One region of the Nonomuraea sp. NPDC059007 genome, then DNA from elsewhere that is predicted to be linked to it. Evidence: riboswitches for the same ligand, from Rfam matches in the RefSeq annotation. Region 1 holds a riboswitch; each other region holds the start of a gene.
What was found. Region 1 has a riboswitch for cyclic di-AMP ahead of ACFWY5_RS55620 (coiled-coil domain-containing protein). Riboswitches for the same ligand answer to the same signal wherever they lie in the genome.

Region 2: it holds a riboswitch for cyclic di-AMP, as region 1 does, so the genes downstream of both, ACFWY5_RS44365 (NlpC/P60 family protein) here and ACFWY5_RS55620 (coiled-coil domain-containing protein) in region 1, are expected to answer to the same signal.
Region 3: it holds a riboswitch for cyclic di-AMP, as region 1 does, so the genes downstream of both, ACFWY5_RS24000 (D-alanyl-D-alanine carboxypeptidase family protein) here and ACFWY5_RS55620 (coiled-coil domain-containing protein) in region 1, are expected to answer to the same signal.

What each region holds. Positions count from the first base shown of each region.
Region 1 is NZ_JBHYJD010000084.1:17,705-23,433, reverse strand. Features, by position in the region: gene ACFWY5_RS55645 (TrpB-like pyridoxal phosphate-dependent enzyme) at 1-255, shown strand, start outside; gene ACFWY5_RS55640 (dihydrolipoyl dehydrogenase family protein) at 287-1,564, shown strand; gene ACFWY5_RS55635 (50S ribosomal protein bL37) at 1,568-1,645, opposite strand; gene ACFWY5_RS55630 (DeoR/GlpR family DNA-binding transcription regulator) at 1,778-2,557, shown strand; gene galT (galactose-1-phosphate uridylyltransferase) at 2,554-3,615, shown strand; cyclic di-AMP (ydaO/yuaA leader) riboswitch at 3,682-3,819, shown strand; gene ACFWY5_RS55620 (coiled-coil domain-containing protein) at 3,826-4,779, shown strand; gene ACFWY5_RS55615 (hypothetical protein) at 4,835-5,729, shown strand, end outside.
Region 2 is NZ_JBHYJD010000042.1:83,578-89,306, forward strand. Features, by position in the region: gene ACFWY5_RS44355 (cytochrome P450) at 1-753, opposite strand, end outside; gene ACFWY5_RS44360 (LuxR C-terminal-related transcriptional regulator) at 1,105-1,317, shown strand; gene ACFWY5_RS44365 (NlpC/P60 family protein) at 1,403-2,446, opposite strand; cyclic di-AMP (ydaO/yuaA leader) riboswitch at 2,452-2,600, opposite strand; gene ACFWY5_RS44370 (amino-acid N-acetyltransferase) at 2,938-3,507, shown strand; gene ACFWY5_RS44375 (RDD family protein) at 3,593-4,858, shown strand; gene ACFWY5_RS44380 (RDD family protein) at 4,972-5,481, shown strand.
Region 3 is NZ_JBHYJD010000014.1:58,212-63,940, forward strand. Features, by position in the region: gene ACFWY5_RS23990 (cytochrome P450) at 1-417, opposite strand, end outside; gene ACFWY5_RS23995 (TetR/AcrR family transcriptional regulator) at 664-1,203, opposite strand; gene ACFWY5_RS24000 (D-alanyl-D-alanine carboxypeptidase family protein) at 1,529-2,443, opposite strand; cyclic di-AMP (ydaO/yuaA leader) riboswitch at 2,456-2,599, opposite strand; gene ACFWY5_RS24005 (TetR/AcrR family transcriptional regulator) at 2,742-3,353, opposite strand; gene ACFWY5_RS24010 (tannase/feruloyl esterase family alpha/beta hydrolase) at 3,458-4,981, shown strand; gene ACFWY5_RS24015 (hypothetical protein) at 5,151-5,501, shown strand; gene ACFWY5_RS24020 (SMP-30/gluconolactonase/LRE family protein) at 5,520-5,729, opposite strand, start outside.

The DNA.
Region 1 (5,729 bases):
GCCGGGGTGCGCTTCGCGCGTACGGAGGGGATCGTGCCGGCGCCGGAGCCGACGCACGCGCTGGCCGAGACGATCGCCGAGGCGCTGCGGTGCAAGGAGAGCGGCGAGGAGAAGGTGCTGCTGACCGCGCTGTGCGGCCACGGCCACTTCGACCTCGGCGCCTACGACCGCTACCTGGCGGGCGAGCTGGAGGACTTCGCGCTGCCGCAGGAGCGGGTCGACCAGGCGCTGGCGAATTTGCCACGTTCCGGGTGAACTCCGGCTCACGGCTGGTTATGTACTGAGAATGGACGTCGATGTGATCGTGCTGGGGATGGGTCCGGGCGGCGAGGACGTGGCCGGCCGGCTGGCGGAGGCGGGGCTGCGCGTGGCCGCCGTCGAGTCGAACCTGGTGGGCGGCGAGTGCCCCTACTGGGGCTGCATTCCCTCGAAGATCATGATTCACGAGGCGGAGACCTCGCGCGACTGGCCGGCGCTGGTACGCCGGGTGCGCGAGGCCACCGACTCCTGGGACGACAAGGTGGCCGCCGACCGCTTCACCGGCAAGGGCGGCCACCTGGTCAGGGGCCACGGGCTTGTCACCGGGCCGGGCGAGGTGACCGTCGGCGACCAGGTGCTGCGCGCGGCGCGCGGCATCGTGATCGCGACCGGTTCGCAGGCGGCGGTGCCGCCGATCGAGGGGCTGGCGGGCACGCCGTACTGGACCAACCATCAGGCGATCGAGAACGCCGAGCTGCCCGAGTCGATCATCGTGCTGGGCGGCGGCGCGATCGGGGCGGAGCTGGCGCAGATGTTCCGGACGTTCGGCGTGGCGGTGACGGTGGTCGAGGCGGCCGACCGGCTGATCGCGCTCGAAGAGCCGGAGACAAGCGCTCTGCTGGAGAAGGTCTTCGCCGGGCGCGGCATCGACGTGCGGACCTCGGCCAAGGTCGCCCGCGTGGACTACGCGGACGGCCGCTTCACGGTCGGCGGCGCCGAGGCGGAGCGGCTGCTGGTGGCGACGGGCCGCCGGGTGGATCTGAAGGCGCTGGGCGTCGGCGCGATCGGGCTCGACGAGAGCGCGCGGGCGATTCCGGTGGACGCGCGGATGCGCGCGGCCGAGGGCGTCTGGGCGATCGGCGACGCGGTCGGCAAGGGCGCGTTCACGCACATGTCGATGTACCAGGCGAACATCGTGGTCAAGGAGATCCTCGGCGAGCCGGTGCACGCGGCCGAATACCACGCCGTGCCCCGGGTGACCTTCACCGATCCCGAGGTGGGCGCGGTGGGCCTGACCGAGGCGCAGGCCCGCGAGCGGGGCCTGGATGTGCGCGTCGCCGTGGGCGATCTGGGCACGCGCGGCTACATCGCCCAGGCCGAGGGGCTGGTCAAGCTGGTGGCGGCCGACGGCGTCCTGGTCGGCGCGACCGTGGCGGCGCCGCCCGGGGGCGAGGTCCTGGGTCTGCTGACGCTGGCGGTGCACGCCCGCGTCCCGCTCACCAGGCTCGACGAGATGATCTACGCCTACCCGACGTTCCACCGGGCGGTTTCGGCCGCCGTGAAGGAGCTCACCGCGGCCGGGTGACCGTCAGCGCGACGCGGGGCGCTTGCCGTGGTTGGCCTTCTTCTTCTTGCGTGCTCGGGACTTGCGGGCGCGCCTTGCCATCCGTCGTCCTCCTTTGAGCGGGCCTTTTCCAGTACGGCATGCGTATCCCACACCAGGCCCCCCGGCAAGCGACCTCACATTCTTCAACATGTTCATGTCATAATCTGTTTGAACTTGTTGGAAGGAGGGCGTGTGCTCGCACAGCAGCGGCAACAGACGATCCTCGAACGGGTCCGGGCCAGCGGCGGCGTCCGCGTGGCCGACCTCGTGCGCGAGCTCGGCGTCTCCGACATGACCGTGCGGCGCGATCTGGAGTCGCTGGCCGAGCGCGGCCTGCTGGAGAAGGTGCACGGCGGCGCGACCACACTCGGCCCCGGCTCCACGGAAGAGCCGGGCTTCACCGCCAAGTCCGCCCGCCAGCAGCAGGAGAAGGAGGCGATCGCGCGCCGCGCCGCCGAGCTGGTCGGGCCGGGCACCGCGGTCGCCCTGTCGGCGGGCACCACCACGTGGGCGCTGGCCCACCACCTGGTCTCGGTGCCCGACCTCACCGTCATCACGAACTCGGTCCCGGTCGCCGACGTCTTCCACCGCGCTCCGCGCGCCGACCGCACGGTGGTGCTCACCGGCGGCGTCCGCACGCCCTCCGACGCGCTGGTCGGTCCCGTCGCCGTCGCCGCGATCCGCCGCCTGCACGTGGACACGCTGTTCCTGGGCGTGCACGGGATGAGCGCGCGCGCCGGGTTCACCACGCCGAACCTGCTGGAGTCGGAGACCGACCGGGAGCTGGTGGCCGCCGCCCACCGCCTGGTCGTGCCGGCCGACCACACCAAGTGGAACACCGTCGGCATCAGCACGATCGCCGACCTGGCAGAGGCCGACGTCGTCATCAGCGACCAGGGTCTGCCCGCCGAGGCGCGCGCCGAGCTGGCCGAGCGCGTCGGGGAACTGATCATCGCGGAGGGCACGCAGTGAAGCGCACCATCACCCACCTGGCCGACGGGCGAGAGCTGATCTACTTCGACCGGCGCGACGACGCCGACCGCGGTGCGGTGGACCGGCGTCCGCTCGACCCCCGGCCACTCGCCTCGGAACTTCGCTACGACCCGCTGACCGAGGAGTGGATCGCGATCGCGGGGCACCGGCAGACGCGGACGTTCCTGCCGCCCGCCGACGAGTGCCCGCTGTGCCCGTCGTCCGACACGCGGGCCTCGGAGATCCCGGCGCACGACTATGACGTGGTGGTGTTCGAGAACCGCTTCCCATCTTTCAGCGGAAATTTTGGGACTTATCACGATGTGGGCGGCTTGAGTGAGGTGCGGCCGGGTGCGGGGCGGTGTGAGGTGGTGTGCTTCACCTCCGAGCACTCCTCGTCGTTCTCACGGCTGAGCGACGCGCAGGTCGAGCTGGTCATGGAGGCGTGGGCGGACCGCACCGCCGAGTTGTCCGCGATCGAGGGCGTGGAGCAGGTCTTCGTCTTCGAGAACCGGGGCGAGGAGATCGGGATCACGCTGCCCCACCCGCACGGGCAGATCTACGCCTACCCGTACGTGACGCCGCGGACCAAGCTTCAGCTCGCGGCGGCGCAGCGGCGGCCGGGGCTGTTCGCGGACGTGCTGGCCGCCGAACGGGCCGGGGAGCGGGTCGTGGCGGCCAACGAGTTGTGGACCGCCTTCGTCCCGGCCGCGGCGCGCTGGCCGTACGAGGTGCATGTCTACCCGCATCGTCAGGTGCCGGACCTCGCGGCGCTGACCGAGGCGGAGCGGGCGGCCTTCGCGCCGCTCTACACCTCGGTGCTGCGGGCGCTGGACGGAATCTTCGGGGTGGCCATGCCGTACATCTCGGCGTGGCACCAGGCGCCGGTGCGGTACCTGCGTGAGCTGGGACATCTGCACCTGGAGCTGTTCTCGATCAGGCGCGCGCCCGGCAAGCTCAAGTACCTGGCGGGGTCGGAGTCGGCGATGGGGGCCTTCGTCAACGACGTGCTGCCCGAGGAGGCCGCACGCCTGCTTCGATCACAGGTAGATCACTAATTGGTTTCCACTTGAAGTCGCATTGCCCGCCATTTACTACTAATATCCCTCACGCACCGGTTGTCACAGCCGTTGCCGCCTAATCCCGGGCGTGTTGCCCGGGAGCCGGGGACCCAGCCTCACCTGGGGTGAATCCACTTCGGTGGTAGGGCATCTCCCAGCCCGAACCCGTCAGCTAACCCGGCCGGCAGATGGAGAGGAATCCCCCACGTGGCGGTTGCGTCCCCCGCGACTTTGGCCATCGGTCTCATCACCGCCGCAGCTGTGGCGTTCACCCCGGCGAGCGCGCACGCCGCGCCCAAGCCGGGCGAGAAGCAGCTGCGGGCCGAGCTGAAGAAGCTCAACACCCAGGTCGACAAGCTCATCGAGAGTTACAACGGCAAGCGCGTGGCACTCGCCAAGGCGAAGGAGGCGGAGAAGTCCGCCCAGGCGCGCCTGGCCACCGCCGAGACGGCGCTGGTCGAGGCCGAGCGGCGGGTGGCCGAGATCGCCCAGCTGCGCTACCAGGGCAGCGGCGGCACGCTGCCCGGCTTCCTGTACACGCCTGACGCGCCGGGCGCGGCCGTACTGGAGCAGCTCACCGACGAGGAGCAGGCGGTCATCGCGGGCGTCGCCGCCGCCCGCGACGAGAAGAAGAAGGCCGCGGACGCGGCCGCCGCGCTCACCACCCAGATCGCCGGACAGGCGGACGAGGTGGCCAAGGAGCGCGACGAGGCCGAAGGCGTCATCAAGGACATCAAGGACAAGCTCCAGGACCTCATGCCGTACGGCACCGGCAAGCGCAACGACGGATCCTGGGCCCCCGAGCTGCCCTCCGGCTCCGACAACATCACCTCACGGATGCGGATCATCCGCGACGAGATCAAAAAGACCTTCAACCTGCCCTTCGAGGTCGGCTGCTACCGCTCGGGCGGCGGCGGCGAGCACCCGCTCGGCCGGGCCTGCGACTTCATGATGAGCACCGGCGGCTCCATGCCCACCGCCGCCAACCAGGCGCTCGGCGACCAGATCGCGGCCTGGGCGATCAAGAACAAGAACCGCTTCGGCGTGAAGTACGTGATCTGGAAGCAGCGCATCAACATGGGGTCGGGATGGCGGGCGATGAGCGACCGCGGCAGCATCACCGAGAACCACTTCGACCACCCGCACATCTCCATGCAGTGAGCGCGCCCCAGTAGTGTGACCCCTCGGATGTGATCACCGGGCAAGGAGGGGCACCGTGGCGCTGCAGCCACCACCGGGGCTGGCCATGCTGCTCAACATCGTCGTCTCGTGGCCGCTCGTCGACGAGGACCGGCTGCACGCGGCCGGTACCCAGTGGATCTCCTTCGCGATGACGGCGGTGCGCGTCTCCTCGGCCGCGGCCACGCACGCCGCCCAGACCACCGCGCGCAACGAGGGCGAAGGCGTGCGGGCGTTCGACGGCGAGTGGCGCGACACCTCCGCCCGCACCGGCGACGCGGTCACCGCCGCGCTGCTCATCGGCGGCGCGTTACAGATCTCCGCGATGATCGTGCTGGCCATGAAGGTGGCGCTGATCGTCCTGCTCATGCGGCTCGCCCTGCACCTGGCGCGGCTGGTCGCCGCCTCGGGCCCCACCGCCGGCGCCTCGCTCGCCGCCGTGGGTCCCGTCGTGGGCGGCGCCAGGACGGCCGCGCGGGAGATCATCCGCCGGATGGTCGAACTGCTGGAACGCAGCGCGCTGCGCCTGTTCGGACGCGCGTCCGCGCTGCTGCGCAAGCCGGCCTCCAAGACGGGGTCCGGCGCGATCCCGCCCGGCAAGCGGCCGCCGACGCCCGTGCGCGGCCCCGGCAACCACCTTGAGTCGGCGGCCGACAAGAGCGTGGACGTCTCGTCCATCACGCCGTACCCGATCTGGCGGCGGGACCGCCCGCCGGTCTACCGCGCCGAGGACAGGTCTCCCGACGAGATCTTCGAGCGGGGACTGCTGCCGCGCGACCCGTCGATGACGAACCTGTCCGACCACGTGCTCAAGTCCCGGCCGTCCGCCTTCGTCGGGACCAGCACGCGGATGGACATCGACAACGCCGTCCCGCGCCGCTTCGTCTACGAGGTCGACGCCCCGGGCGGCATCGACGTCCAGGACACGCTGA
Region 2 (5,729 bases), on a different contig from region 1:
CGTGCCCGCGGGCACGGCCGTGCCGCCAAGCTCCGCCTCCCGCAGCGCCGTCCTGGCGGTGAGCTGCACCGGCGGGTCGTAGCGCAGCACCTCCTCGACCACCGGCTGGGGATCGTCCGCCGCCCGGTGGAGCATGCCGTGCCCGGCCAGGTTGAGTACGCCGTTGGCGATCAGGTTGACGGTCGTCTCGTGCCCGGCGACCAGCAGCAGGACACAGGTGGCCAGGAGTTCGGCCTCGGTGAGCTCCCGGACCTGGGTCAGGGCGCTGAGCAGGTCCTCGCCGGGGCGTACGCGGCGCTCGGCCAGCAGTTCACGGAAGTACGCGCGGAACTCCAGACTTGCCCGCTCGGTGGTGTCCGCCTGGCCCGCGGGCAGCATCGGGTCGAGGCTACGGGCGAGCGTCTCGCTCCAGCCGCGGAAGCGCTCGTAGTCCTCGGGCGGTACGCCGAGCATCTCGGTGATCACCAGGACCGGCAGCGGATAGGCGAACTCGGCGACCAGATCGGCCTCCCCGCCCATGGCGCCGATCAGCTCCGCGGTGATCGCCTCGACCCTGGGGCGCAGCCGTTCGAGCATGCGGGGCGTGAACGCCCGGCTGACCAGAGCCCGCAGCCGCGTGTGGTCGGGCGGGTCGAGACGCAGGAACGACACCTGTGGCCGGTCGGGGTCATCGGTGTCCGCCGGGACGTGCCCGTGGCCGAAGCGGGGGTCGCGCAGCATGGCCGAGACGTGCTCGTGTGATGTGGCTACCACCAAACCGCCGCGGGTATGAAATAAATCGCCACGCTCGCGAAGCTCCCGGTACTTTCCGTACGGGTCACGCCGGAACCCGGGATCGAACGGATCGAATCCCAGCACGTCGGCGGGGGTCAGTGTCGGTGACCGAGGGGCGTTGTAAGGATCAGTGAGATCGCTCATCGTGCCCCGAAGTGTGACGACATATGGCGAGTAGTTCACATAGATTTGATCATGTCAATACAGCTGGTCAAGCTGGGCAATTGTCGAGCTTGACGACCTTTCCTGAATGCGTTTACCGTCTGCGGGACGAGCGCGTTGCGCGGTCCGATACGTCTGCGAGTTCTGCTGTTGGGGGGAGGGCTCCCGATGGATGTGCTCACCGAGGGCGTTGAGCTGAGCCACGCCGATTTAGCCTTGCTCGCCGAGCTGGCCAAGGGAGTCACGGTCGATCGGGTAGGGCGCCGGCTGGAGATCAGCGGACGCACGGTACGCCGCCGTTTGCGAGGGATATGCGACAGGATCGGTGTGGCCACCGCCATCGAGGCGGTGGCCTGGGCGGCACGCCGCCAGCTGATCTAGCAGGACCGAGACTCGACCCCGCCGGTTCGCCCGGCGGGGTCGGTTTTGGCTGGCGTGGGGTCCTGGTTCCGTCTCTTTGGCGGGGTCAGTTCGCGATGCGGACCGCGCCCGCCCACGGGCGGCGGGAGATCGACGCCAGGCGCACGACGTCGCCGGTCTGCGGCGCGTGCACCATCATGCCGCCGCCGACGTAGATGCCGACGTGGTGCAGGTCGCTGTAGAAGAACACCAGGTCACCGGGGCGCAGCTCCTCGCGGGAGATGCGGGTGCCGGCCGTCCACTGGTCGCCGGTGTAGTGCGGCAGCGAGATGCCGACCCGCTGGTAGGCCGCCATGACCAGGCCCGAGCAGTCGTAGGAGCTGGGACCCTCGGCGCCCCACACGTACGGCTTGAGCTGCTGCGTCAGCGCCCACCTGGCCGCCTCGGCCGCCTTGCCGGAGCCGGCGATCGGCAGGCTGACCCGCACCGCGCGGGTGCCCGGCCGCCCGGCCTCGCCGATGGCCCGCTGGAACAGGTCGCTCTCGACCTTCTTGACCAGCTTGCTGATCTTGTCGCGTCGGGCGTCCAGGTCCTCGACGATCTCGGTGACCTTGTCGATGCGGGTCTTCGCCTCGGACTGCGCCTTCTCGGCCAGTTCCCTGGCGCGGGTGACCTGGTTGACCTCCTCGCCCTGCTGCTGCTCCAGCGCGAAGCTGGTCGCGGCGCGGTCGAGGAAGAGCTCGGGGTCGTCGGAGGCGGCGAAGGCGAGGGCGCGGCTGAAGCCGCCCATCATGTACTCGCTCTGGGCGAGCATGCCCGCCCGCTGGCGCTTGGTGGCGAGATCGGCCTCGCTGGAGGCCAGCGTCTTCTTGGCGGCGTCGACGGCCTTCTGGGCGTCCCTGAGTTTCACACGCTGGCCGTTGAACTGCTCGCTGAGCGTCTCGATCTCCGTGTGGAGCTTCTCGGCCTGCTCCGACAGTTGCTTGAGCGACGGCTTCGGATCGGCGGCGGCGGAACCGAGAGGCGTGACGGTGAACGTCACCGCGGCTACGGCTGCCGTCAGGACGACCAGCCGCTTCTTGATGCCTGGTTCGGGAGGGCGGGCATGCTTGCCCGCGGGCTTCCCCTCACGGTTACGCGTGCGCTTCACCAACCAGCTCCTCTCATGGCCGCCTACCGGGTTAGCTGACGGGTTCGGGCCGGAGCAGCCCTACCGAGCCGTGGCTCGGATTCACCCCGGGATGGCCTGCGGCCACTGGCGGGTCCCCGGCTCCCCAGGGGAGGGGATTAGGCGTGCCGCCGCGCGTAAGAACGCGGGTGACATCGACGCTGGACACTAGTGCACTCCAGGTTCGTGCTCAACCAGAACTGCCAAGTCTGTTGAGGTTTCACAACCGAAGTGTCACGGGGGGATCACGTGCTCCGCCGTACAGGAGCGACTTTATGCGCACTTTGCGGGTGCATGGGACGTACGTGAGGTTCGGTGTCACCGGGGGAGTCATTGCTCGTCACCGGCTATTCGCCTGGTGGTTGAGGGGGCGATGGCTGTTGTCGGGCATGCTCGTCCACTGGGTGAGATGGTTGAGGAAGTAGGCGGGCAAATAGGGGGCAGCCGTAATTGCGTCTGTACTCTGAAGTGCCATGGAACAGGTCGCCGAACGGGCGGTACCCGACATCGAGGTCGTCGTGAGGCGGGCTCGCACGCCGGATGTCCGGACGATCAGGCGCCTGGTCGACACTTATGCCGGAGCCGGGCCGCGCCTGCTGGAAAAGGCCACGGTCACTCTTTACGAGGACGTCCAGGAGTTCTGGGTGGCTGAGCGTGGCGGGCAGGTCGTCGGATGCGGTGCCCTGCACGTGTTGTGGGAGGACCTCGCCGAGATTCGCACCGTGGCCGTCGATCCCGACGCCCGCGGTCTCGGAGTTGGGGGCCAAATCGTTACCGCTTTGATCGGAACGGCCCGCGAACTCGGGCTGCGGCGGGTGTTCTGCCTGACATTCGCGGTAGATTTCTTCGCCGCGCATGGGTTCCGCCCGATCCAGGGCACGCCGGTATCTCCCGAGGTCTACGCCGAGCTGCTCGCCTCCTATGACGAGGGCGTAGCCGAGTTCCTCGACTTGGAGCACGTCAAGCCCAACACCCTGGGCAACACCAGGATGCTGCTCCACCTGCCGTCGTTTGACTCGGACCTCGACCAAAGGGAAAGGTGATTGTAGATACCTATGTCGATACGTTGGGCAGCGAAGGCATGTGTCCTGACATGTGCCACATGCACACTCGAAGCGAGGTGACACGGTGAGCACCGGACAGCCGCCGTATCCACAGGACGACCCCGGCGACAACTCCGGGACTCCCGAATACGGACAGCACAACGCGGGCCACGCACAGGGCGAGCCCGACCCGGACGTGACCGTTGTGGGTTACCGCCAAGACGGCGACCCCTACGGCCAGCAGGGATACGGACAGCAGTCCGGCTCCCAGCCGGGTTACGGTCAGCAGCCCCAGTACGGCCAGCAGCAGGGATACGGTCAGCAGCAGCCTCAGTACGGCCAGCAGCCCGGCTCGCAGCCGGGTTACGGCCAGCAGCCTGGCTACGGCCAGCAGGCCCAGCAGCAGCCCGAGTACGGCCAGCAGCCGGGTTACGGTCAGCAGCAGCCCGGCTACGGCCAGCAGCCCGGTTACGGCCAGCAGGCCCAGTCGCAACCCGGCTACGGCCAGCAGCAGCCCGAGTACGGCCAGCAGCCCGGCTCGCAGCCGGGTTACGGCCAGCAGCCCGGCTCCCAGCCGGGTTACGGCCAGCCTGGCTACGGTCAGCAGCAGCCTCAGTACGGCCAGCAGCCCGGCTCGCAGCCGGGTTACGGCCAGCAGCCTGGCTACGGCCAGCAGGCCCCGTCCGGGCAGCAGTACGCCCAGCCGGGCTACGGCCAGCAGCCGGGTTACGGCCAGCAGCAGCCCGGATACGGTCAGCAGCAGCAGCCGCAGGGCTACGGCCAGCAGGGCTTCCAGCCCGGCTACGGCAAGCCCTACGGTCAGCCGGTGGGCGTCCAGCCGCCCGGCGCGCCCGCGCCGCTGGCCGAGTGGTGGCAGCGGCTGGTCGCCCGAATCATCGACGGTGTGCTCTTCGGCATCGTCTACTGGGTGATCACGCTGATCATGGCCGGCCTGTTCCTGGCGACCTACAGCTCGCTCGACGGTTCCAGCTCGGGCTTCTTCGGCTCAGTGGTCATCGGGCTCATCTCGGGTGTGCTGGTCGGGGCGATCTACATCGCCTACGAGCTGATCATGACCAAGATGAACGGGCAGACGCTCGGCAAGATCGTCATGGGCATCAAGATCGTCCCGGCCGGCGGCACCATGCCGCACGGCGGGCTGTCCACCGACATCGCGATGAAGCGGGCCGGCGTGACGTGGGGCGGATACCTGATCTCGGGCATCCCGTTCCTCGGCTGGCTCGGCTACATCTTCGTCGCGCTGAACGGCGCCTCGCAGCTGTGGGACAAGCCGCTGCAGCAGACGTTCGCCGACAAGGTCGCGCGTACCGTGGTGGTCAAGATCAAGTAGTGGTCGGGTCATGGATTCAGGGGTCACCGCCCGGTGGCCCCTGTTTCATGTGGCGCCGTGCCGTACCAGAATGAGGGGACAGCCGATCTAAAGGCCGTCGAGAGGTTGAGGCTATGGCCGCGCCCGCCCAACGCGCAGTGACCGCCGAATGGTGGGAGCGTCTGGTCGCGCGCCTCATTGAGGCCTTGGTCTTCGGCGTGTTCTATTACATTCTGTTCATCGGGCTGTGGACACTCTTCCGGTCTGTAGGGCTGCTTGAGGTCTTCGAGGGTCGCTGGCCCGAGGTCATCGCCTGGTTCGGCGCCGGCCTTGTCTATACGGTCTACGACTGGGTGTCGCATTCCGCGGGCGGCCGTACCTTCGGGCAGGCGATCATGCGGATTCGCGTCGTTCCTGCGGACGGCGCCGTTGTGACCTCCCATGGGCTGCTGAAACGTTCGCTGCTGTATCCGGGACCGACCATGTTGATGGGCATTCCGGTGCTCGATCTGGGGGCCGCGGTGGTCGCCTTCGGCGTGGGGATGCTCATCCTCATCGACCGTCCCCAGCTGCGCGGTCCCCATGACCGGCTGGCGGGAACGCGGGTGGTCAAAGACCTGCGCGAGCAGGGGCGGGCGGGATAGCCCAAAAATTTCCCTTGATCCGGTAAGGAGCCTGGAGAGACTGGCATTAGGCTGTCAGTCGCCCAGGTCACCCCTTGTCGGCGACCTGTCTCACCGGTGGCATCCGCGTGGCGCTATGGTCGGGCGTCGGCGGTTGTCCGCCACACGGCCCCCACGCGCGGCGCCGCGCCCGAGGCGTTCAGCCGGCTCCTGGGAAATCTGCCGCCGTGGAAACCCCGATCGGCGCGCGGGCCGAGGACGAATGGAAG
Region 3 (5,729 bases), on a different contig from region 1:
CAGGTCGATCGGGTGCCGGTCGGCGGTGAGCATGTTGTCGATGAAGTGGTCGACGATGTCCTGGATGTGCGGGCGCAGCGCGGCCAGTCGTTTCGCGGTGAACTCGCTGATCACCGGGCGGCGGGCCGCGGAGTGTTCTGCGCCGTCCATGCCGAGCATCACCGGCGGCTGGATGCGCACCATTTGCAGGGTCGCCGCGTCGAGGGCGTAGAGCGGGTAGCCGTCGGTACGCCGATCGGCGGAGAAGCGGGGGTCGGCGAGAACGGCACGGGCCGCCTCCTGACCGGCCACCCACCACGCCTCGCCGCCGCTGGTCAGGCGGACCTTGCTGATCGGGCCTTGTTCGCGCAGCCGTTCGTAGGCGGCCGGCGGGGCGAACGGGCACCCACGCTCAACCGGCACAGCGCTGTTCGTCATAAGGACCTCCTGGCTAACTATTTGGCTGAGCATGTTCGGGGACAGCCGGCGTTCATCGCAGGGGGAGGGGGGTGATGCGGGCCACCTTGTCGGCGCCGACGATCGGCCGCGGCGAGGTCCCTGGACGTCCCTGGGCATGTCCATGGTGGCCAGCAGGAGGCTCGGTGAAGGGCATGGTCGCCCTCATGCGGTCCTTCCGGGGTGTGTGGCTGACCCCGGCCGGTACGGCTCATGCGAGCAGTGGGATCAGTTCTCCGGTTCGACCAGTGCGTTCAGCCGGTTCCGCAGGGCTTTCGCGACCGGTGTGGGCAAAGGGGTGCCGCTCATGGCCTGTTGCAGCCACAGCCCGTCGACGGCCAGCCGAGCCAGGAGCAGGTCGATGTCGTGGGGTTCGGCCGAGGTGGGCAGCGGGGCCCAGCGGCGGATGAGCTCGTTCCACACCGTGGCGAGGTCGGGAACGGAGGCCGACTCGAGCATGAACGCCAGGTCCGCCTTGCCCGACTGGCTGTCCGCGCCCACCCGCACATAGGCCGCCACGACCTCTCGCACCGACGCCTCCGCCGGCGGTTTGCCCAGCTCGGTGGCGAGCCACGTCTCCCAGGCGTCGGTCAGTTGCTTCTGGATCGCCAGCAGTAGCTCGTGCCGCGTCCGGAAGTGGTACATCAGCCCGCCCTTGGTGACGCCCGCCTCCTCGGCCGCCGACTCCAGCGTCAGGCCGGTGATGCCGTCGCGTTCCGCCACGCGGATCGCGGCGTTCAGGATCTGGTTCCGCTGGCTTGGTCGCACCCCGTAACTCTACCGTCCAGAAGGCACAGTTATGGGGACATGCCCGAGTCGCCGTGCGCGTGCTCTGAGCACCCATGTCTCTCATGGGACTGGGGGAATCGGGTTGGTGAACATGAACGTCCCTTCGCCATTCTGCGTGGCACACCCGGCGGGAAGGCAGCTCGCCTCGAATGAGGAAACTATACCATCCAGAAGGTATAGTAACTCATCGCTGGGGTCCGTGCCGGGGCGCGAGCTCCGGAAGTTCACGAGGGCCCGTCGGCGGCGACGCTCAGCGCGGCGTGTACGGCAATGCCGTCGGAGCCGACCGTGTTGACGGGCCTGGTCAGGGTTGTCCGCCGACCGCCCAGTCGAGCAGCCTCTGAGCGGTCTGGAAGCGGCGGGTGGAGCTGGTCTCCCCGAGAATGACGCCGGCCAGTTGCCGGCCTTCACGGTCCGCGGCGAAGGAGAGCGTGTACCCGGCGGCCCGGGTGTAGCCGGTCTTCAGACCGACGGCGCCCGGCTTGCCGAGAAGCCGATTCGTGTTCCGCCAGGAGTAGGCGCGGTGCTCCGCCGTCGCGGCCACCGAGCGATACCGGCTGGAGGCGACCTTCTTGAGCGCCTGGACGCCCAGCGCGGCCTGGGCCAGCCGCGCCTGGTCGCGTGCGGTGGAGTAGCCGCCTCCGTTGGTGGGCATCCCGTCGGCGTTGACGTAGCGCGTGTCCCGCATACCGAGCTCGCGAGCAGTGAGGTTCATCTTCGCGGTGAACGCGTCGACGCCCGGACCGTACACGCGGGCGAGCGTGTGGGCGGCGTCCGCGCCGGAAGGCAGCATCAGGGCGTACAGCAGGTTCTCCACGGTCAGCCGGTCTCCGGCGCGCAGGCCGGCCACCGAGGCACCGCCCTTCGAGGCGTAGCGAACATCCCCAGAGGTGACCTTGACGACGTCACCCGGCTTGGCCTCCTTCAGCACGGTGTAGGCGGTCATCACCTTGGTGAGGCTGGCCACGGGCATCCGAAGATCGGCCTTCTTGCTGAAGTAGACCTTGCCGGTCTTGGTGTCGATCACGTGAGCCGCACGGCCGAGCACCGTGGGGGCGTGCGCCGCGACGTCTTGAACGTGGGAGCGGGACTCCGGCGAGTCGTCGGGCCCGACCGGAGGGATGGCCTGCGCGGCGGTGGCGCAGGCGGTCATGGCAACGGCGGTGGCGGCGAGGCCGAGCAGCGCGCGGTTCAGCCGGTTCTTGAGATCGGTGGGCATGAAGGACTTTGCTCCTTGCTTCCATGCCGCCTACCGGGTTAGCTGACGGGTTCGGGCTGGGAAGTGCCCTACGGTCGCGGCTGAGCGAGCGTCCGATTCACCCCGATGAAGATTGGGTCCCCGGCTCCGTGGAAACGGATTCGGCGGCCGGACGTCGTCCTGCGGGTTCCCCAGGAGACGCACGGTCCGGGCAATGAAACGGCAACGAACCCGTCTAGGGCCCGTCACGCAATGCCCGAGACCCTACCAAAAAGCACATATCGTGCAAACAGTACATTTCCGGCTGCTGTTGGAGGACTCACGACGGGCGGGACAGACCAAGCACGATCAGGTCGAACAGCTCCTGGAACGCCTCCGCGTTCGTCCGGCCGAGATGCTCGAGCACCTCGGGATCCTGCAGCCGGTCCAGGGCGGCGTAGATCACCTCCGCCACGAGGCGCGCGTCCGTTTCGCGGAACGCACCGCTGTCTATGCCCTCCTGGATGAGCGCGGCGGCGATGGACGTGGCGAACCGGTAGTGCTCCTCGAACAGCCGGCGGATTCCCGGCTGCCCGGCGACATCGACCGAGAACGCCCGAGCCGCGCGGGTCAGCGCCGTGCTCGCCGCGGACATGTAGGCGTGAACTCGCCCGAGCGGCTCGTCCATCGCCCTCGCCTGGGCCATCGCCTGCCGGCCGACGCGCTGCAGAAGCCGGTCGACGACGAGCGCGACGAGTTCGTCCTTGCTGGGCGCCAGCTCGTAGAGGGTACGCCGCGAGCAGTGCAGCCGGGCGGCGAGCTCCTGAATCGTCAGCCGGCGAAAGCCCTCCCGAAGGAAGATCTCCTCCAGCTCGGCGAGCACGTTCTCCTGCCGGCTGGTGAAGGAACGCCCGAGCGAGAGGGCGACGGGCGGTCGAGGATATCCGGTCATGCCTGCACTTTCAGGGTACTGTCTAGGGTACCAGGTACTCGAAGATAGTACCCTCTGTGTGTGGAGGCGGAATGCGCCGACCCAGCCGAACCCAAGTGAGCATCATGTCGTGCCTGCCGCTGGCCGCCGCGCTCGTCGCGGTCAGCGATCCCGTACGGGCGGACGCCGACCGATGCGCGGCCCTGACGAACGCGACCGTGACCGACACGACGATCACGCGAGCCAGGACGGTGACCGCGACGACATCGGTACCGGAGCACTGCCTGGTCGACGCCTATGTCACCACGCCAGGTGACGCGACGGTGCCCAGCAACCAGGTGAACTTCCGCTTGGGCCTGCCGACCGCGTGGAACTCGGACTTCTACTTCCAGGGTGTGGGCGGGCTCGCCGGGCACATCGTTCCGTTCGACGAGGGACTGAGACGCGGCTACGCCTCGGCCGCCACGGACACCGGACATCAAGGCGCGAGCCCGTTAGGCCACCCCGAACTCGACGGCAGGTGGGCGCTCGGCAACCGGCCCAAGCAGATCGACTACGCCTACCGGGGCGTCCACGTCAGCACGGTCGCGGCCAAGGCGATCACCGCGATCCACTACGGGCGCGACACGCGCAAAGCCATCTTCAACGGGTGCTCCAACGGGGGACGGCAAGGCCTCATGGAGGTCCAGCGCTACCCCGCGGACTATGACGGGGTGATCGCCGAAGGCCCGGCGTTCGCCGCGGGCGACACGTTCCTGCGCTGGATCTCGCAGGCACAGGCACAACTGGCCACATCCGGGTCCTGGCTGTCGCCCGAGACGCTGCCGATCCTCTCGGCGGAATCGCTGAAGCGGGGCGATGCCCGGGACGGGCTGACCGACGGCCTGGTCGCCGATCCGCGCAAGGCGGCCGTCAACCCCGGCCGGCTCGTCGGCCCCGGCAAGCTGACCCGGGCCCAGGCCGCCGCCGCACGGACCATCTATCGCGGACCCGGGCCGCTCCGGGGACATCCCGCCGGACACGAGGAGATGTGGCGTTCCTACATCACCGGCTCGGCGGCCCCTCAGATGGGACCCGACGGCAAGCTCGTCTTCCCTTTCAGCCTGGCCGCACCGTTGTCGTACACGTTCACCAACGAGTTCCTGCGGTACTTCCTGTTCAGCGATCCGAGCTATGACCTCACCAGGTTCGACCTCGCCAAAGATCGGCGGGCCGTCGAGCGGATACGCGCGCTGCTCGACGCGACCGACCCCGACCTCACGGCCTACGAGGCCCGGGGCGGCAAGCTGCTCATGGTGCACGGCTGGTCCGACCCCGCCCTGAGCGGTGCGGCCCCGGTCGCCTACCACAAGGAGGTCGTCGCCGAGATGGGTGCGGCGCGTACCGCCGGCTTCTTCCGCCTGTTCATGGCGCCGGGGATGGGGCATTGCGCGGGCGGGCCAGGACCGAACACGTTCGACGCGCTCACGGCGATGGAACAGTGGATCAACCGGGGCACGGCGCCCACCTCCATCATCGCGACCAACCCGACGAGCGGCCGCAGCCGGCCCCTGTGCCCGCACCCTGCCGTCGCGCGCTACAAGGGCTCGGGCAGCATCGAGGACGCCGCGAACTTCACCTGCGGATCCCCGCCACGGGCCTCCGTGTAGTCGAGCGGCATCGCCTGCGGCTCGCAGGTGCGCACTCCAGCGCGAGGGCACAACCCACCACCTTCCCTTCAAGGTCATTTACACGGACGGTGTCGACGTGAGAGCGTTCAGTGATGAAAGGGCTGGTGTTCAGCCCATCATGTGCCCGCCTTCCGAAAGGTCGTCTGTCGTGCGTCTGCGCCAGAGCGCTGTTGCCCTCGCCGGAGTACTCGCCCTCTCAACCATCACCGCCGGTCCTGCCGGCGCCGCCACCGGACAGTTCCAGTACACCTTCGTCGGCTTGGACGGGACACCGCAGAGGGCGGTGCTCGACGATCCGCGGGGCGGCGAGTGCATCACCCTGCCCGAGGTCGCCGATCCCGGCGCGAGCGAGCCCGCGCATTCGCCACGCAACCGGACCGACGCCGCCGCCACGGTATTCACCGAGCCCGGTTGCGAGGGTGACTACTTCACCCTGCGGCCGTACACGGGCAGGGGCTCGGAGAGGTTGAAGCTGCGTTCAGTGGTGTTCTCCCGCTGAGTGCAACCACAGGTTCCGTCAGAGACCGTGAACCGAGGCGATGGTGAAGGGGCGTTGTGGCACGCCAGGTCCGAGTGGGCCGCCCTTGTCGAACTGGGATCGGACCACGTGGAGGCTGCCGCGCAGCCGTACCAGAGTCGTGGGAAGTTGAAGGGCGGCATCGGCCACCCGGCGCTCCATCCGCGCCTGCGTGCCGTCCTCCCGCAGCCGCCATCTGCTGATGGCGTT